Regions from separate parts of the Halopseudomonas sp. 4NH20-0008 genome, predicted to be linked through region 2. Evidence: predicted binding sites of a transcription regulator. Region 2 holds the regulator's gene; each other region holds the start of a gene.
What was found. Region 2 encodes FliA, which starts transcription of late flagellar genes. Its sites were predicted from a motif close to CTAAAGTTTNNNNNNNNNNNGCCGNTAA; they were not measured.

Region 1: a site for FliA is predicted at 2,086-2,113, ahead of AC27HQ_RS07900 (methyl-accepting chemotaxis protein). Genes of this name have one in related genera too.
Region 3: a site for FliA is predicted at 1,630-1,657, ahead of AC27HQ_RS06780 (methyl-accepting chemotaxis protein). Genes of this name have one in related genera too.
Region 4: a site for FliA is predicted at 2,150-2,177, ahead of AC27HQ_RS09555 (flagellar protein MotY). Genes of this name have one in related genera too.

What each region holds. Positions count from the first base shown of each region.
Region 1 is NZ_BAAJMD010000006.1:114,661-119,645, forward strand. Features, by position in the region: gene AC27HQ_RS07890 (hypothetical protein) at 1-13, opposite strand, end outside; RNA gene ffs (signal recognition particle sRNA small type) at 164-260, opposite strand; gene AC27HQ_RS07900 (methyl-accepting chemotaxis protein) at 351-1,997, opposite strand; gene AC27HQ_RS07905 (AEC family transporter) at 2,144-3,073, opposite strand; gene AC27HQ_RS07910 (thiopurine S-methyltransferase) at 3,075-3,731, opposite strand; gene AC27HQ_RS07915 (potassium/proton antiporter) at 3,846-4,985, shown strand, end outside.
Region 2 is NZ_BAAJMD010000012.1:51,617-56,601, forward strand. Features, by position in the region: gene AC27HQ_RS12730 (chemotaxis protein CheA) at 1-793, opposite strand, end outside; gene AC27HQ_RS12735 (protein phosphatase CheZ) at 821-1,615, opposite strand; gene AC27HQ_RS12740 (chemotaxis response regulator CheY) at 1,637-2,014, opposite strand; gene AC27HQ_RS12745 (RNA polymerase sigma factor FliA) at 2,208-2,945, opposite strand; gene fleN (flagellar synthesis regulator FleN) at 2,942-3,769, opposite strand; gene flhF (flagellar biosynthesis GTPase FlhF) at 3,801-4,985, opposite strand, start outside.
Region 3 is NZ_BAAJMD010000005.1:72,191-77,175, forward strand. Features, by position in the region: gene AC27HQ_RS06780 (methyl-accepting chemotaxis protein) at 1-1,592, opposite strand, end outside; gene AC27HQ_RS06785 (calcium/sodium antiporter) at 1,722-2,696, shown strand; gene AC27HQ_RS06790 (VC0807 family protein) at 2,790-3,515, shown strand; gene AC27HQ_RS06795 (aminotransferase class V-fold PLP-dependent enzyme) at 3,608-4,732, opposite strand; gene AC27HQ_RS06800 (DUF4334 domain-containing protein) at 4,821-4,985, opposite strand, start outside.
Region 4 is NZ_BAAJMD010000008.1:18,168-23,152, forward strand. Features, by position in the region: gene AC27HQ_RS09550 (argininosuccinate synthase) at 1-1,168, opposite strand, end outside; gene AC27HQ_RS09555 (flagellar protein MotY) at 1,262-2,113, opposite strand; gene pyrC (dihydroorotase) at 2,249-3,283, shown strand; gene rnt (ribonuclease T) at 3,310-3,981, shown strand; gene AC27HQ_RS09570 (TAXI family TRAP transporter solute-binding subunit) at 4,229-4,985, shown strand, end outside.

The DNA.
Region 1 (4,985 bases), on a different contig from region 2:
AAGGAGTACTCATGGGCTTTGCTCAATACTGGGTATGCCACTTTCTACCCCCTGACAGTTCGACAAGGCAAGACTTCAGGCACAGGATTGAGCAGCGCAATACCGGGGTATCAATCAGCAGGGTGTCGCAAGGGAGGGGGGACCAGAGCGTTATGGGTGGCAGCCCCGCCAGCCACACCCCGGCACACGATATAACCGCTGTGGCTGCTCCCTTCCGGGCCTGACCAGGTTCGCGGCTGATCGTTGCGAGGGGACCGACGGGGCCACCATAACGAACCCGCACTGGGCGGGCCGCGCTATTGTAACGGCTTGGTTGCAGGATACAACCGCTTTTGCGCTGTAGGTTCTGATCAGGTCCGGAAGCGCCCCACCTGTTGCTGCAGCGCCGACGCCAGACGTGCCATGGAATCGCTGGCCTGGCGACTTTCCTCGGAACTTTGCGCAGCCTGGTTCGACAGATCGCGTATGCCACTGATATTGCGCGCAATCTCTTCGGTGGTTTTGCTCTGCTCTTCACAGGCAGCGGCAATCTGCGCAGCCATGTCATTGATTCGCACCACCGACTGCGAGGTTTCATTCAGTGACTGCTCGGCGCCTGCTGCCTGCTCGACACTCTGTGCAGCCAGGGCTGCACCACGCTGCATGACACTGACGGCCTGGGCGCTGCCGGACTGCAGGCTCTGGATCATCTGCTGGATATCCCGGGTCGAATCCTGGGTCCGCGCAGCCAGCGCGCGCACCTCATCAGCAACCACGGCAAAGCCGCGACCCTGCTCCCCGGCACGGGCAGCCTCGATGGCGGCATTCAGCGCCAGCAGGTTGGTCTGCTCGGCAATGGCCTGAATGACGCTCAGCACGCCGCCGATCTTGTCACTGTCCGCTTCCAGGTGGTTGATCACCCCTGCCGCTTCTTCCACATCAGCAGCCAACCGGCGGAGGGCGTTCATGGTCTGCCCGACCACTTCAGCTGCAGCATGACCCTGACGGTCGGCGGCACTGGCGGCGTCGGCGGTACTGGTGGCGTTGTCGGCCACTTCGTGAATGGCCGCACTCATTTCTGTTGCAGCGGTGCTGACCTGGTCAATGGCATGGTACTGCTCATTCACCAGTCGATCCTGGCTGGCGGCAATGGTGCTCATCTGTTCGGATGCCGAGGCCACCTGCAAAGTGGAATCAGCCACCTGCTGGATAATCGACTGAAGTTGCTGCAGGAACTGATTGAAGGCCAGTCCGAGCTGGCCCAGTTCATCCTCGGAGACTACATTGATGCGCTTGGTCAAATCGCCCTCGCCATCGGCAATATCGCGGATGCGCGCAAGCACGTCCTGCAAGGGCTTGATGATCAATCCAGGAAAAACCACAATAATAAGCAAGCACAGAATCAGCCCGACTATGACCACCATCAATACGAGGGAATTACTCTTGCTGGCCACAGCATCGGCCAGAACTGTTTCGCTAGCAGCCTCCTCGTCAACCAACTGGGTCATCTGGTCAATCAGCTCACGTGCTGCTAGAAACTGTTGATAACCTCGCCCATAGCTCAGCTCGTTGGCTTCCTCAAGATCAGCGGGATCCCCACTGCCAGCCAGTCGAACGATCTGATCAGTGGTTTGTTTCCATGTTCCAAAAGCGGCTTGAAAATCAGTACCAAGACGCTGGCCGGCTGGTGATTGGGTGGCACGAACAAAAACCATCACCCGATCCGATGCTTGCTTAAGATTGTCGTCATGCTCAGACAGCCTTTCAGCAGCGGTCTGGCCGCTGTCATTCGCCAACATGCTGCGCTCTGCGGTCAGCGCCTGATACAAGTCACGGTCAGCCTCCAACAAAGTCGAACTTTGCGGTAACAGCTCTTCCGTCATCCGCTTGAGCCTTTGATCCAGACTCGTAACAGCCCAAAAGGCTGTGAAAGCAAGGGCTAGGAAAAGTGCTGCGACTACCAACAGCGGCAGCGTCAACTTCCAACGAAATCCCATGTTTCTAAAAAGGCTGAACATCTGGCGTCTCCCCAATAAACAAAGTCTGGCTGCAGGAACAAGATATAAATACCTAGCCAAACCGACAAAATAGTCACCACTGTTGGCTTTATCGGCACCCAGTGTCAAAAGATTAGCTTAGATATCCAGTTCTTTCAGAAAGACTGTCACCGCAGGCTTGAGAGCACAAGAACGGCCATCAGAGGAACATAAACAAGCGCCAGCACCGTGCTGAGTAGCGCAGTACCGGCAACCTGCCGCGGCGAGCTATCCAGTAGCGTCGCGATAACCACGGTATTGGCGGCGATAGGGGTAATCGAGATAAGAAAAATGGCCTGATAAACCGGCAATCCATACCAATGTAAAAACTGGCTGTCGAGCCACCAGAACAGCAGCGCCAGCAACGGCCAACTGACAAATTTCCCGAAGAAAGCCAAGGCGGTAAAGCGCAGGTTTCCGGCCAAACCGCGTAAACTGAGGATACCCATGCCGATGATCATCATCCCCAGAATACTGTAGGCGCCACGCATATTATCGAATAGCGGCAGGAATACTGTTGGCATAGCGATCTCGGCCTGATTGAGCAGGACCGCCAGCACGAAGGCATACAGTGAGGGCAGCCGGACAACCTTGACCAGGCAATCGCGCACACCGAATCGGCCGCGCGCCGCCAGATAAAAACCGACACTGTTCTCGAACAAGGTTGTACCCAGCATACAAACAATATACAGGCTCAGGCCTTGCTCACCGAACAGCAACAAAGCCAGGGGAATGCCGAAGTAGCCGGTATTACCGGTCCCCACCGAGAGCGGGATAAGGTTGGCGCTGGCATCGCCAATCCAGCGACGAGCCAGCCACAGATGCACCAGCGCCACCAGCGTGCAAAAACTGAATACCAACAGGGGCAACAGCAGTACCGGAGGACTCAGCGGCGCGTTCAATACCCCGGCAAACACCACCGTCGGGGTAATGATGTACATCATGATGCCGGCAATGTGTTTGCCGCTGGCCTGAAGAAAACGCCCTGCCAGCCAGCCCAGCGCCACCGTCAGGTACAGCGGCAGCAACTTGATCAGCAGTGTCAGGATCGCCGTCATGTCAGCTCGGTGACTGGATCAGATAGACCCGTTCGCTCAAGGCGGTCATGCCCTGCGCCTTGAAGACCTGATGATCATCTAGGACATCCTGCTCGTCGAGCAGACTGATTTGGCAACCGGCGAAGAGTCGGTGAACTTCATCGTCAGGCACACTGAAAGGCGGCCCCGGCCGCTGTGCCTGATCATAATCCAGGGTGATCAACAGCATACGCCAGCCGGTCGGCAGCTGCGCGCGCAGATGGGCGGCATAATCCCGGCGCAGTTCGACCGGCAGGGCAATCAACGCGGCGCGATCATAAACCGCAACCACCCCGTCCAGATCCCGTCGCTGCAGGGCAAAGAAATCACCGCAATAGAGCTTTAGCCCCTGCTGCTCTCCAACCTGAAAGTCATAACGCTCTCGCCAATGCAATTGCAGGCCCTGTTCAGCCTCAAAGGCATCCAGTGCCGCGCGTGACAGTTCCACACCACAGACCGCGTAGCCCTGTTGCAGAAACCAGAGCATATCGATGCTTTTGCCACACAGGGGGACCAAGACACGCGCGCCGTCGGGCACGGTCAACGCAGACCACCAGCGCGTCAACAATGGATTGACCCGAGATTTGTGAAAGCCGATTTCACCCAACTGCCAACGTTGATGCCAGAACTGCGCGTCCATATAACCCTCTTCGTGTTGATGCAATTAACTGACTATTCAGCTTTTTTCTCCAATAAAGATACCCCAGCCTCTATAGTATTGGGAGTCTCCCACCGTCATGGGTTCCTTGTCTGCATGGATTACATCAACACCCTGTTTCTGATTGGCGCTCTGCTGTTGTGCGCCAGCATCCTGGCCAGCTCGCTGTCGTCGAAACTGGGCATCCCGCTGCTGCTGGTATTTTTGATTATCGGCATGGTTGCCGGGGTAGACGGGCTCGGCGGTATCGCCTTCGACAATACCAATACCGCCTTCATGATCGGCAGTCTGGCGCTGGCCATCATCCTGCTCGATGGCGGTATGCGTACCAAGGTGGAGAACTTCCGCGTCGGTCTCTGGCCCGCCCTGTCCATGGCCAGTGTCGGGGTTATTGTCAGTGCCGGACTGACCGGCGCCATGACCGCCTGGCTGCTGGATTTGCATTGGTTGCAGGGTCTGCTTCTGGGCGCCATTGTCGGATCAACTGACGCGGCTGCCGTGTTCTCGTTATTGCAGGGCAAGGGGCTGAACCTGAAACAACGGGTCGGTGCCACGCTGGAAATCGAGTCTGGCTCGAACGATCCCATGGCGATTTTTCTAACCATTACCCTGGTTGAAATGCTCGCCTCTGGGCAGGACGAGTTCAGTTGGCGCTTTCTCCTGCTGCTGGTGCAGCAGTTCGGACTGGGCGGGCTCTGCGGCATCGCCGGCGGACTGCTGCTGGTCTGGCTGGTCAACCGGGTCAAACTGGCTACCGGCCTCTATCCGTTACTGATTACCAGTGGTGCGATTCTGGTGTTTGCGGCCACCAACAGCATTGGCGGCAGCGGCTTTCTGGCGATCTACCTGACCGGATTGATTCTGGGTAACCGTCGCGTCCACAACCTGCAGAACATTCTGCATGTACAGGATGGCATGGCCTGGCTGAGCCAGATCGGCATGTTCCTGATGCTGGGTCTGCTGGTGACGCCCAGCGAAATGCTGGTGATTGCCCTGCCGGCGGTGGGTGTTGCGCTGTTTCTGATTCTGGTGGCACGTCCGCTGGCGGTACTGATCTGTCTCGCGCCCTTTGCTTTCAACTGGCGTGAACGGCTGTTCATATCCTGGGTCGGGCTGCGCGGTGCGGTGCCGATCATTCTCGCCATATTCCCGTTACTGGCTGGCCTTGAACAGGCGCAGACGCTGTTCAATATCGCCTTTGTCGTGGTGCTGGTTTCGCTCGTGCTACAGGGCTCA
Region 2 (4,985 bases):
CATCGCTATTGATCGCCGGATCTGATGGCGCAGAGGGTGCCTCATCGGCTTTCAAGCCGGGCGCAGCGCCCTTGCCATGCAGTTGATCCAGCAGGGCCTCGAATTCATCGTCATTAATTTCATCGCTGACGCGCTCGGGAGCAGGTTCAGCAACGACTGACTCGACTGCAGTGGTTCCATGCAACTGGTCCAGCAGCGCCTCAAACTCGTCATCGGTAATCTCGTCATCGCTGCCCGCCGTCGCGGGTGCGGCTGACTCGTTCTCGGATCCATGCAGGGCATCGAGTAACTTCTCGAACTCGTCATCGGTGATATCACCCTCGGCAACGGGCTGGTCTGACGGGTTCGCAACTGCACTTGCGGTTGGTTGGGCGACTGGATCGGCCGGCGCAGGGTCATCGGATGCAGGGTGGGCAAGGCGAGCAAGTGCTTCAAGCAAAGCGGGGTCTGCAGGACGGGGCTCTTCACCCTCGCGCACCTGGCTGAACATTTCATTAACACTGTCGAGGGCCTGAAGGACGACATCCATCAGCTCTGAATCGACTTTGCGCTCACCCTTGCGCAGAATATCGAAAACGTTTTCGGCTATATGGCAGCAACCAACCAGGGCATCCAGCTGCAGGAATCCTGCTCCGCCTTTTACCGTGTGGAAGCCGCGAAAAATAGCGTTGAGCAGATTCATGTCATCGGGACGATTCTCCAGCTCGACCAGCTGTTCAGACAACAGCTCGAGAATCTCGCCGGCTTCTACCAGAAAGTCTTGAAGAATTTCCTCATCCGCATCAAAACTCATGCATCCACTCCCGGGTCGCGCTTGTTGTTAGAAGCCCAGACTGGAGAGAAGATCGTCCACTTCGTCCTGTCCGGATACTACGTCTTCTCTTGTATCGGCATGAATCTGCGGACCTTCACCCCTGGGTGAAGTTTTTTTCGCTTCGACCGGCTCTTCGGCATGAGCAATCCCGGCCATGCGGTCCACATGTCCCGCCATGCGAACCAGGTTCACCAGACTTTCTTCAACATCATGGACCAAGGTAATAACACGTTTGATCACCTGGCCTGTAAGGTCCTGGTAATCCTGCGCCATCAGAATATCGTTGAGTTGTGCGCTGACTTCAGTGCTCGAGGTTTCGGTTTTCTCAAGGAACTCACCGATACGACGGTACAGATCACGGAATTCGCCCGCGGCCATTTCACGGCGCTGCAGGCGCTCCCAGTCAGCACGCAGCACGCTGGCTTCCTGGCCCAGGGCCGAAACGATGGGGGCACTGCTTTCCACCAGATCCATAGTGCGATTGGCGGCCTTGTCGGTCAGCTGCACCACATAATCAAGGCGGTCTGATGCATCAGAAATCTTGGAGGTTTCGTTTTCGTCGCCCAGTGCGTGGGTGGTATCGATCTGAAAATTGACAATGGCGTTGTGCAATGCGCGGGTCAGTTGTCCGACCTCATGGTAGAGACCGCGATCACGTGCCTGGTTGATGGCATGAATGACCAGAATGGCCTCACCATAATGACCTTGCTCCAGATAATCGACCAGTTGCCGCGCGTTGTCTTTCAGGGAATGTTCAAATTCCTGAGCGGTTGCCTGGCCGGGATCCTTACTTAGTGCCATAACCTGTACCCCGGTGTGTTGTCATTTGGCCTGGACGCGCTCAAAAATCTTTTCGATCTTTTCTTTCAACGCCTGGGCGGTAAAAGGTTTGACCACGTAGCCATTGACTCCGGCCTGAGCCGCTTCAATGATCTGATCGCGCTTGGCCTCAGCCGTCACCATGAGAACAGGCAAATGCTTCAGACGTTCGTCGGCACGCACAGCGCGCAACAGGTCAATGCCGCTCATGCCCGGCATGTTCCAGTCAGTAACCAGGAAGTCGAAACTGCCGCTCTGCAACATCGGCAATGCGGTATTGCCGTCATCAGCCTCGGCGGTATTGGTGAAGCCAAGATCCCGCAGCAGGTTCTTGATAATGCGTCTCATCGTCGAGAAATCATCCACGATGAGGATTTTCATGTTCTTGTCCAAGTCGACCTCCGTACACACCAGGAAGAGTGCTGTCACACACCCCGTTAACCTACTGGCCAAACAAGCCTTCAGATCCCGCTGATGCCAGTGTAACCGCAGCGGCAGCGCGGCGCTGCCCCATCTGACATGCAATGCTTATTTTCCAGGCCAACCGGGCATTGTCCGGATGCTGGCAACAAAATCAATCGTTATGCCATCCTGACAGTCTTGAACGCAGCCTGGCGGCACATTGGCTGTGCAACTGGCTGACTCTTGACTCGCTGACGCCCAATACCGCGCCAATCTCCTTGAGATTCAACTCTTCCTCATAGTACAGCGACAGCAGCAGCCTTTCGCGTTCTGGCAAACCTTCTATCGCCTCAACCAAAGCCGCTCTGAAACGCTCGTCCTGCATGCCTTGAAAAGGTTCTTCATCACTGTGAGCATCGGCACGAGCGCCGCTCTCGAGCAGGTCGTCAAAGCTGAACAACTTGCTGCCGGCAGTATCGTTGAGAATCGCATAATAATCTTCAAGGCTCATCTCAAGTTCGGCCGCAATCTCGTGATCTTTAGCATCCCGTCCCAGGCGCGACTCGACCGCTCTGACCGCGTCAGACACCATGCGGGTGTTACGATGAACCGAACGGGGCGCCCAGTCACCCTTGCGCACCTCGTCAAGCATGGCACCACGAATGCGGATGCCGGCATAGGTTTCAAAACTGGCACCCTTGCCATTATCGAATTTTCGCGAAGCTTCCAGCAGGCCAATCATGCCAGCCTGAATCAGATCATCAACTTGCACACTAGCAGGCAGGCGGCCCAGCAGATGGTAGGCAATACGCTTCACCAGGGGGGCAAACTGGGCAACCAGCTGGTCCTGATGTTCAGATGAACATTGTGCGCGTGTATACATGCTTACCCCGGCTGCGGCCTGCGTCATAGGCCCGTTCCTGTCTGCTGGACAAGGCGTTCGACAAAAAACTCCAGATGCCCGCGTGGGTTGGCCGGCAAAGGCCACGCATCGACTTTCTGGGCTATGGCTCGAATAGCCATGGACGCCTTGCTACGCGGGAAGGCTTCATACACAGCCCGCTGTTTTTGTACGGCCTTGCGAACATTCTCGTCGTAGGGCACGGCACCCACATACTGCAGCGCCACATCCAGAAATCGGTCAGTTACCTTGGTCAGTTTAGCAAAGACTGTGCGACCTTCCTGCGGTGTATGCACCATGTTAGCCAAAACCCGGAAACGGGTCATGCCATAATCCCGATTGAGCAGCTTGATCAGCGCATAGGCATCGGTAATCGAGGTGGGCTCATCGCATACCACCACCAGCACTTCCTGGGCAGCACGGACGAAACTGACCACCGAGTCGCCAATGCCTGCGGCCGTATCGACAATCAGCACATCGATATTGTCACCAATATCACTGAATGCCTGAATCAGGCCCGCATGCTGCTGGGGGTTGAGGTTGACCATGGTGGCGGCACCGGAGGCCGCCGGAACAATACGCATCCCGCCCGGGCCAGTGATCATCACATCACGCAGTTCACAGGTGCCTTCGAGCACGTCGGCCAAGGTGGCTTTGGGCTTGATACCCAGCAGCACATCAACATTGGCCAGGCCAAGGTCGGCATCCAGCAACACAACGCGACGCCCCAGCTCGGCCAAGGCCAGACCCAGGTTGACCGAGACGTTGGTCTTGCCGATGCCACCTTTGCCGCCGGTAACTGCGATAACCTGAACCGGATGTTTGCTACCCATCTGCGTTGATTACCTTATTATCGTTTGTGAATCAGCTTGCACGCTGATTATGGAGTATACCGGCAAACACGTCTGCCATGTCCTGATCGGCCGGTGGCTCGTTTCCAGCCAGGGTAACGGCCCGACTGACCAACTGATGACCAACGCCACAGGCGATATCATCAGGGATACGCTGGCCATCTGCCAGATAGGCTACCGGCAAACCCTGCTGCATAGCCAGCCCCAATGCCTCGCCCAGTGTTGCCGCCTCATCCACCTTGGTCAATACGCAAGCGTCAAGACCACAGCGCTTATATGTATGATAGGCGGCTTTCAGAACCTGGTATTGACTTGTGGCAGCCAAAACCAGCAACTTGCTGACCTTTTGGCCCAGCGCAGCCAATTCACTGAGCTGGCTGTGCAGATGCGGGTCCTGAGCTTGCAGGCCTGCAGTATCCACCAACACCAAGCGCTTACCGGAAAATTCGCGCAGCACATCAGCCAGGCTGTTCTGCTCGTCCACCACCCGCACCGGCACATTCAGAATCCGACCCAGGGTACGCAGTTGTTCGTGGGCACCAATTCGGTAGGTATCCATGGTAACCAGGGCCACATGCTGGCTACCGTGCTTGAGCACGTAGCGGGCGGCCAGCTTGCCCAGGGTTGTGGTCTTGCCAGCCCCGGTCGGCCCGACCAGCGCCACGACACCGCCACGCTCGATCAATTCATCACGCATGACCGGCAGGCTGTGGGCCAGGTGGGCCAGCAGCATGCGCCAAGCCTGTTTGGTGTTGGGCTCGTTGTCGACCAGGCGCAGCAGTTGCTGACTCAGCTCAGCCGGAAAACCAAGCTGCGTCAGGCGACGCCAGAGACTGGCCTGACGCGGTTGGGTTTGATGCATCTGCCCCCAGCTCAGGCTGCCTAGTTGCGCCTCGAGCATCTCCCGCAGACCTGCAATCTCGGCGCGCATGTCACTGATGCTGCCCGCCTCGGCAGCTGCCGCATACCCGCGCGCCGCAGGCTGAGCCTGGACCGCGCCGTTAACCGGCTGTGATTCTTCGCTGTTCAGGCGTTCCAGCAGATCACGGGCCACGCTGGATCCTGATTCAACCGCCTGACGCATGGTGTCGCCAAACAACTGACGGTTGACCTTGGGGCCACCTGACATCTGTTCGCCAACGGCCAATTGAGCCTGGGCAGTTACAATGCGTTCCTGGGTTTTTCTCAGCTCCAGATC
Region 3 (4,985 bases), on a different contig from region 2:
CTGAGCTCGCCAGACAGACCGTGCAAGGTCGTACTGGCCTGGGACGTGCGATCCACATCCGCCTGGTTGGCCGCAGCAATCTGGGTGATCTCGGTGATATTGCGGGTGATATCTTCGGCAACGCTGGTCTGCTCCTCGGCGGCCGTGGCGATCTGCTGGTTCATGTCGCGGATCGACTCTACCGCGAGGGTGATCTGCCGAAGCCGTTCGCCCGCCAGATTGACCTGCTGCATGCCTTCGGTACTGCTGACCTGGCCGCTTTCGATGGCTTTGACGGCCTCAATGGAGCCCTGCTGCACGCTGTGAATGATCTGCTGGATTTCTGCGGTTGAGTCACTGGTGCGTTTCGCCAGGGTACGCACTTCGTCTGCGACCACGGCAAACCCGCGGCCCGCCTCGCCTGCCCGGGCAGCCTCTATGGCCGCATTCAGGGCCAGCAGGTTGGTTTGCTCGGCGATGCTTTGAATCACCTCCAGGACCTTGCCAATTCGGTGGCTGTCGCCCTCCAGCCGCTGAATCACATCGGTGGTGCGTTCAATTTCTCCGAGCATACGATGCATGGCGCTGATGGTCGTCTCCATGACCAGCTCACCTTGTTGCGCATTCTCATCAGCCTGGTTGGCGGCCTGGGCCGCCTCGGCTGCATGTCGGGCGACTTCGGCCGCTGTGGCTGACATTTCCTGCATGGCTGTTGCGACCTGATCGGTGCGGTTGAACTGATCCCGGCTGCCAGCCGCCATACGGGTGGCGATGGTGTTCAGCTCACCGCTGGCGCGGTCAAGCTCTTCAGTACTGAGTTGCAGGCGACTGAAGGTATCGGCAAGAAAACCGCGCAACTGATTGGCGGCAGTGGCCAGCGTACCTAGCTCGTCGCGCCGCTGGCTGACAAAGGGTTGACCAATCCGGCCCTGGCTAAGTTGTTCAATCTGGCGGATCAACCGGGTAATAGGGTTGACCAGACGACGGTTGACCAGCCATGAACTGATCAGGCCAACGAAGACGGCGGCGCCAATCAGGATGCCCAGGCCAATCCAGAATGCGCGTTTTGCCCCGCGGCTAACCAGCTCGGCCTGTTGCTCCGCCTGGCTGGCCAGATCGACCACCAGGGCTTGCAACTGGTCGCTGGTGGCCCTGTCGATGCCGCGTACGCCGCGATCACCCGCGGCGGGATCCGAGCCCGCCGCGATAAAGCTTTGCAGGCCCTGACGGTAACCCTCACCCAGGCGCCGGTGCTCGTCTTGCAGCGCGGTAATGCGCTGGCGCATGTCGGTATCACTGGTCATGGCGCCGGCGCGGCTAAGCAGCGCCTGAACACTTTGCTCCTGCTCCTGAAATTGCTTCCAGTAGCGGTCACGATCTTCAGTACTGCCGCCACGCAGCAGCACATTTTTCCATTCCTGTACCTGGCTCTTGAAGGCAACATTGGTTTCGTTGATCAGCATCGACGAGGCCAACGGGCCGTCCAGCAGCGCCTGGTAGGTGCGCAATCCGCCACTGAGGGACAGCAGGCTTAACAGCGAGATAAGCAACATCAACGCCAGGCTGGCGCCGAGCAAAGTCAGGGTTTGGGCTCGCAGGGACGAACTGAGCATGGTGAGCTCCTGGCGAATAAAATGCGTTAGCTATAGAGTGTCGGCAAACTGCACATTTACTTGATGGCTGTGGTTGTATTCAGGCTCCATACTTCATAATAGACACCCCTCAACAAAGGAACGGACAAAATGCTACTCGCGTTGGCTGCGGTGATTGGTGGTTTGATTTTATTGGTCTGGAGTGCTGACAAGTTTGTTGATGGCGCATCGGCCACGGCGACCCACGCCGGTATGCCGCCCCTGCTGATTGGCATGCTGATCATCGGCTTTGGTACCTCGGCGCCGGAAATGGTGGTATCCGCTCTGGCTGCGTCCCAGGGCAATCCGGGTCTTGCCCTGGGTAACGCCTACGGCTCCAACATCACCAACATCGCACTGATTATCGGTCTGGTGGCGATCATCAGCCCGATCAATGTGCATTCGCAGGTGGTACGCAAGGAATTGCCCATTCTTCTGGCAATTACCCTGTTGGCAGGTTACCAGTTGATTGATGGTGAGCTGAGTCGGAACGACGCCTGGGTTTTGCTGGGTGCGTTTTTCCTGTTGATGGGCTGGTCTATTGTCGAGGGCATGCGCGGGCGCGGCGATGCCATGGGTGACAACCTGGCCGCTGATCTGAAGGATAAAGCCATGCCGCTTGGCAAGGCGCTGTTCTGGTTGGTTCTCGGGCTGATTCTGTTGGTCGTCAGTTCGCGGGTTCTGGTCTGGGGGGCGGTGTATATTGCCCAGAGCCTGGGGGTCAGTGATCTGGTCATTGGCTTGACCGTGGTGGCGGTGGGGACCTCGCTCCCGGAGCTGGCCTCTGCACTGGCGGCTATACGCAAGAATGAGCATGACCTGGCCCTGGGTAACGTGATCGGCTCCGGGTTGTTCAATACCCTGGCGGTGGTCGGTATAGCCGCAGGCATCATGCCGTTGTCCGTTGACAGCGTGGTGCTGTACCGTGATTGGCTGCTGATGTTCGTTCTGACGCTGGCCATGCTGTTGATGGGCTTGAGCTACGGCAAGCATCAGGGTCGGATCAACAGGCTTGAGGGCGGGGCTTTGCTCGGTGTTTACGTCAGTTACACCAGTTATCTGGCCTGGACAATCATGTCGGCATGAGTACTCAACGAGGATGTCCTGCAGTTCTGATTGGAGCAGCGGGGCCCTCGACGTGTATCATGACGACTTACTTCAAGAGCAATACACCTGACCATGACTGACGCCGCTTCTTCGTACCCGCAACACAAACCTCGCCCGATGGTGGATATGCTGGTCAGTATTCTGATCCCCTCCGTCATTCTGATGAAGTTCAGTGGCGAACAGCATCTTGGTGCCACGTTGGCGCTGGTCGTGGCACTGGCCTTTCCACTGGGCTGGGGTCTGTTCGAGCTGGGTCGTTATCGCAAATTCAATTTCATTGCCTTGCTGGGTGTGGTCAGTGTGTTCCTGACCGGCGGCATAGGTTTGCTGAAGCTTGACCCGCAGTGGCTGGCGGTCAAGGAGGCGGCCGTACCGGGCGTCATTGGTTTGGCTGTATTGATCTCGACACGGACCCGCTATCCGTTGATCCGTACCCTGCTGTACAACAAGAAGGTGCTGAATGTCGACCTGATCCATGAGCGTTTGGCCGAGCGCGGATTGCTGGGGATCTTTGACCTGCGGCTGCTCAAGGCCACCTACTTTCTGGCCGGGACCTTTTTCTTTTCGTCGGTCATGAACTTTATCCTGGCCAAATGGATTGTCGTCAGTCCATCCGGCACCCAGGCCTTCAACGAAGAATTGGGGCGCATGACCCTGGTCAGCTACCCGATGATTGCCATCCCCTCGATGATCATGATGATGCTGATCCTCTTCTACCTCTGGCGCACCATCCATGGTCTGACCGGGTTGAAGATGGAGGAGATAGTCGCGGTGCAGGCAGCGGAAAAGCAGCCTTAAGCCGCAAGCCGCAAGCCGCAAGCTACAAGCAAACCAAGGTATTTCGCTTTAAGGTTTTACTTGTGGCTTGCCGCTTGAAGCTTGCAGCTGTTTCACAGCGCGTCCAACGCCTTGCGCAGACTCCCCACCGTTCGCTCGATATTGTGCAGCTTGTCGAGGCCGAACAGGCCGATGCGGAAGGTCTTGAAGCTGGCCGGCTCGTCACACATCAGCGGGACGCCAGCAGCCGTTTGCAGGCCCAGGGCGCCGAAGGCCTTGCCGTTCTGAATGCTGTCGTCCGTGGTGTAGCTGACGACCACGCCAGGCGCCTCGAAACCTTCAGCGGCGACGCTGGCAAAGCCTTTCTCCTTGAGCAGACTCCGCACCGCACTGCCCAGCGCCAGTTGCTCCTGCTTGACCTTGTCGAAGCCGTAGTCGCGGGTTTCCAGCATGGTGTCACGGAACTGCATCAGTGCATCCGTGGGCATGGTGGCATGGTAGGCATGGCCGCCATTCTCGTAGGCCTGCATGATCTGCAGCCATTTCTTCAAATCGCAGGCAAAGCTGTTGCTGCTGGTCTGCGCCAGACGTTCCAGCGCCCGGTCGCTGAACATCACCAGCGCGCTGCAGGGTGAGGCGCTCCAGCCCTTCTGCGGGGCGCTGATCAGCAGGTCGATGCCGCAGGCCTGCATGTCGACCCAGACCGTACCTGAGGCGATGCAGTCCAGCACAAAGAGGCCACCTACCTCGTGAACGGCGTCGGCTACGGCGCGCAGATAGTGGTCCGGCAGCATGATGCCAGCGGAGGTCTCCACGTGGGGCGCGAACACCAGAGACGGCTTGCTGCGGCGAATCTCGGCGACCACCTCATCAATGGGCGGCGGGGTGAACGGCGATTGCGCGGAGCTGCCGGTCTGGCGTGCCTTGAGGACGGTTTCTGCACTGGGCAGGCGGCCCATCTCGAAGATCTGTGTCCAGCGATAACTGAACCAGCCGTTGCGGATGACCAGCACCTGCTGATCCTGAGCGAATTGTCTGGCCACAGCCTCCATGCCATAGGTGCCACCACCCGGTACAACGGCTACCGCAGAAGCTTGATAGACATCCTTCAAGGTGCCGGAAATATCGCGCATGACCTGTTGAAAGATGCCGGACATGTGGTTCACGGAGCGGTCGGTAAACACCACCGAGTATTCGAGCAGGCCATCCGGGTCGATGGCGGGATGCAGGCTGGACACGGGCTGATCTCCTTCAATAAAACGAAACTCGCCAGCTGCTGGTGTGCCGCTGGCGAGGTTGAGGCCCTATCCTACCTGATTTTTGCGCTTATTCACGGCTCAGGTAAAAGAAGAAATCGGTGGGCTTGCCCTTGATGTCACCCAGGCCGATGACCAGATTGTCATTGACCTTGCGAAAATAATCCATGATCGGTTGGCTGTCATAGATCAGTGCGGCCGAGGGGACACCGGCCCAACTGATTTCACGCATTTG
Region 4 (4,985 bases), on a different contig from region 2:
AGGCACCAGCGTCGTCTTCAAAGGTGGCAATGGCGGCATCAAACAGCGAGTCATCAGACTTGCGGCCAACCACGATGACGTTGCCCTTGTACAGTTTCAGACGAACCACGCCGTTTACACTGGCCTGCGAGGCATCGATCATCTGTTGCATCATCAGACGCTCCGGGCTCCACCAGAAACCGTTGTAGATCAGTTCGGCATACTTGGGCATCAGGCTGTCTTTCAGGTGCGCGACTTCACGGTCTAGGGTGATGGACTCGATGGCGCGATGACCCTTGAGCATGATGGTGCCGCCGGGGGTTTCGTAGCAGCCGCGGGACTTCATGCCGACAAAGCGGTTCTCGACGATATCCAGACGTCCGATACCGTTTTCACCACCAATGCGGTTCAACTCGGCCAGCACGGAAGCCGGGGACATGTCCTTGCCATCAATGGCAACGATATCGCCTTGACGATAAGTCAGTTCGATATAAGTCGGGGTATCCGGCGCCGTCTCTGGGGAGCGGGTCCAGCGCCACATGTCTTCTTCGTGTTCAGTCCAGGTGTCTTCCAGCACGCCACCTTCATAGGAGATGTGCAGCAGGTTGGCGTCCATGGAGTAAGGCGATTTTTTCTTGCCGTGGCGCTCGATCGGGATGTCGTGATGGGCGGCGTAATCCATCAGCTTCTCGCGTGACAGGAGATCCCATTCGCGCCAGGGCGCAATCACCTTGACGCCTGGTTTCAGAGCATAAGCACCCAATTCAAAACGCACCTGGTCGTTACCCTTGCCAGTAGCGCCATGGGAGATGGCGTCAGCACCGGTTTCGTTGGCAATCTCGATCAAGCGCTTGGCAATCAACGGACGGGCAATGGAGGTACCCAGCAGGTACTCGCCTTCATACACGGTGTTGGCACGGAACATGGGGAACACGAAGTCGCGGACAAACTCTTCACGCAGATCGTCGATGTAGATTTCCTTGACGCCCATGGCTTGAGCCTTGGCGCGAGCCGGTTCAACCTCTTCACCCTGGCCAAGGTCAGCCGTGAAGGTCACGACTTCGCAGTTGTAGGTTTCTTGCAGCCACTTGAGGATCACCGACGTATCCAGACCACCGGAGTAGGCCAGGACAACTTTTTTCACATCAGACATTACGCGCTCCCTTGAAGATTGATCAGCGCCGGGCAACAGGCGCCGGACAAGGGACTATTCTAGCGTCCAGACATGAGGATTCACAGGGGCGCGTGGTGCATTGGTTAGCGAGAGCCAAAGGCGAAGGCTTCAGCGCTTCTCAAGGGTCAGACTAACTCGGCGATTCTGGGCTCGACCCTCGGCATTGCGGTTGTTGGCAACCGGATAGCGCTCGCCATGAAAGCGGATGGTAAACAGATCCTCGCTGACGCCCTCAGCCATCAAATAATCGCGTACAGCCAAGGCGCGTTGGCGCGACAACTCACGATTTTCCAGACGATCACCAACGTTGTCTGAATGCCCGTCGAGCTGAATTCCGGTGATGTCGCTATCAGCCTGCACATAGGCCAACACCACGTCCAGCAGTTCACGGCTTTGCGCAACCAAGGTAGTACCGCCCTCGGCAAAACTGATCACCGAGCTGGCAACCTGATCGTAATTCAGCGGCAGCAATCCACTGCTGCAGGTCTGAAATTCGTCCCAGGCCTTGCTGTAGCCAACACTGGATACAACGACCTTGACCGGTTCAGTTGCATTGGCCCAGGCGGCGCGAAGAATGGTTGGATGCAAGCCTTCAGCCAGGCCAGCCAGCATCTGCGCCGCCTGTTGCTGAGGTACCCGCAGCGGCACGCGGCCATCGCTGATGATCGCCTGCCCGAGAGCGCGGGCGCGTCGGTTGGGTCGCCATGGCGGCACATCGTTATACAGTTGCGCAGGACCCGGACGCATCAAATTACTCCAGGCTTCCAGGTGGAAAACCGGCCGCTCACCGGCGCGACGAACAAACACGGCCTGACCATAACCACTGACTGGCTGGGCCAGGCGACACTCGAACTGATCGCCCTCCACCAGCCACTGCACGTCTTCCATGCGCGTCTGGAAGGTCATGGCCTGGACTGGCAGGGCCAACAGCAACAATGTCGGTATGAGGGCTCGAGCCACGTTTGTCTCCGCCGTGAATAAATTACTTGTGTGATGTCATCGGCCGCCGGACGCAAAACTTTACCCTCTCCAGTGTGTGAAATGCGGGTTGATTCCGGTAGCATGACACCATTGATACTGTCTGGAATCACCCTGATGACTGATCGCCTTACCCTGACCCGGCCCGACGACTGGCATATCCACCTGCGTGACGGCGATGTACTCAAGCACACCGTGGCAGATGTGGCCCGTAGCTTTGCCCGTGCGATCGTCATGCCCAATCTGGTGCCACCGGTGCGCGACGGTCAGCAGGCTGATGACTACAAGGCACGCATTCTTGCTGCGCGCCCAGCCAACTCGGACTTCAACCCGCTGATGGTGCTGTATCTGACCGACCAAACCAGCCCCGAGACCATTCGCCAGGCTGCGCGTTCGGGTCAGGCGGTAGCAGCCAAACTCTATCCGGCCGGCGCAACAACCAATTCGCAATCCGGTGTCACCGCACTGGAGAACATCTACCCGGCGCTGGAAGCCATGGCCGAGGTCGGCATGTTGCTGCTGGTACATGGCGAAGTGACCCATGCCGAAGTCGATATCTTTGACCGTGAAAAAGCCTTTATCGACCAGCAACTGGTGGGACTGATCCAGCGCTTTCCGACACTGAAGGTCGTGTTTGAGCACATTACCACCGCCGATGCCGTGGATTTTGTGCGCTCTGCATCAGACCGTGTGGGCGCAACCATCACCGCCCACCACCTGATGTACAACCGCAATCACATGCTGGTCGGCGGCGTTCGTCCGCACCTTTTCTGCCTGCCGATTCTCAAGCGCCAACGCCACCAACAGGCACTCTGTGATGCAGTGGAATCCGGATCATCGGCGTTTTTCCTGGGTACCGACTCGGCCCCCCATGCCCGACATGCCAAGGAAGCGGCCTGCGGTTGTGCCGGCTGCTATTCGGCGCATGCCGCCATTGAGCTGTACGCCGAAGTCTTTGAGGACCTGGGCGTTCTCGACAAGCTCGAAGCCTTTGCCAGCTTCCACGGCCCTGACTTTTATGGCTTGCCGCGCAACACTGACAGCATCACGCTGCTGCGTGACAGCTGGACGGCACCCGCCACCCTGCCCTTCGGTGACCAGTTGGTTGTGCCGTTGCGCGCCGGTGAATCCATCCGCTGGCGTCTTGCCTGATAGCCCCACCTGACTAAGGATCGCCCGTGAGCGAGTTCGAGTTCGATAACGAAGAGCAACAGGAACCCAGCAGCAAAGGTCTCAAGCCACCCATGGCCTACCGCTTTCGCGGTTTTCTGCCGGTAGTGGTGGACGTCGAGACCGGCGGTTTCAACTCGGCTACAGATGCCCTGCTGGAAATCGCTGCGACGACCATTGAAATGGATGAAGAAGGCATGATCTATCCTGATCAAACGCACTTTTTTCGCGTCGAGCCTTTCCCTGGAGCGAACGTCGAGGCTGCCGCGCTGGAGTTTACCGGCATCAAGCTGGACCATCCGCTGCGTATGGCCGTCAGTGAAGAGCATGCATTGGGTGAAATCTTCAGGCACGTGCGCAAGGCGGTGAAATCGGCTGGCTGCAATCGCGCGGTGCTGGTCGGTCACAATGCTTTTTTTGATCTCGGTTTTCTGAATGCCGCCGTCGAGCGCTGCGAGATCAAACGCAACCCTTTCCACCCATTTTCCTGTTTCGATACGGCTACCCTGGCCGGCCTGGTCTATGGGCAAACCGTACTGGCCAAGGCCTGCTCTGCAGCTGATATCGACTTTGACGGCCGCGAGGCACACTCGGCGCGCTACGACACGGAAAAAACCGCCGAACTGTTCTGCGGCATCGTCAACCGCTGGCGGGAAATGGGTGGCTGGCCACCCGCCTGATCTTGGTGAACAAGACCCGTCCGCGCTCCTCCCCCACGCAAACCCTGTCACATTCAGCCACCTCGAGTGGCTTAATAACTTGCCTGTCTCAAGCAGGCTGGTTATTTTCAGTAGGAATGAAATTCTCCACTACACTTAAGTGCATGTTTCCAATACGGCAAGCGCCGATAATCAACATTGGTTCCTTGAGAAATCGACACACCGTGCCGGCTTCCTCCTCAGACAATCCATAAACAGGAGTCTTCCCATGAAACGTCAATCCCTCGCCCTTATGTTTTCGGCGGCCCTGGGCTGCGCCGCTCTCACCGCGACCCCGGCAATGGCCCAGCAGAATTTCGTGACCATCGGTACTGGCAGCCAGACCGGCGTTTATTATGTGGTAGGCCAATCGGTCTGCCGTCTGATCAATCGCAACACGAGTGACCATGGCATACGCTGCAACGCGCCTTCCAGCGGCGGCTCGGTGGCCAACGTCAACGGTATTCGGGGCGGTGATTTCAATATGGGTGTGGTCCAATCTGATGTGCAGTACAAGGCCTACGCTGGCGTAGAAAACTTTGCTGACGCAGGCCCCTACTCCGATATGCGGGCCATGTTCGCCCTGCATGGTGAGCCGTTGACCGTGGTGGCACGCCGCGATGCCGATATCAACCATGTGCTGGACCTCAAGGGTAAGCGGGTCAATATCGGCAACCCCGGTTCAGGTCAGCGTGACACCATGGATGTGGTGATGCAAAGCCTTGGCTGGACCAGCGATGACTTTGCCCTGGCCTCGGAGCTGGGTGCCGCCGAACAGTCCGCTGGCCTCGGTGACAACAACTTTGATGCCATGGTCTTTGTCGCCGGCCACCCGAACGGTTCCATTCAGGAAGCCACCACCACGGTCGACTCGGTACTGGTCACCGTGGATGGTGAAGCGATCGACAATTTGATAGCCGAGCGACCCTACTATGCCAAGGCCGTTATCCCCGGTGGCATCTACCGTGGCAATGACGAAGACGTCA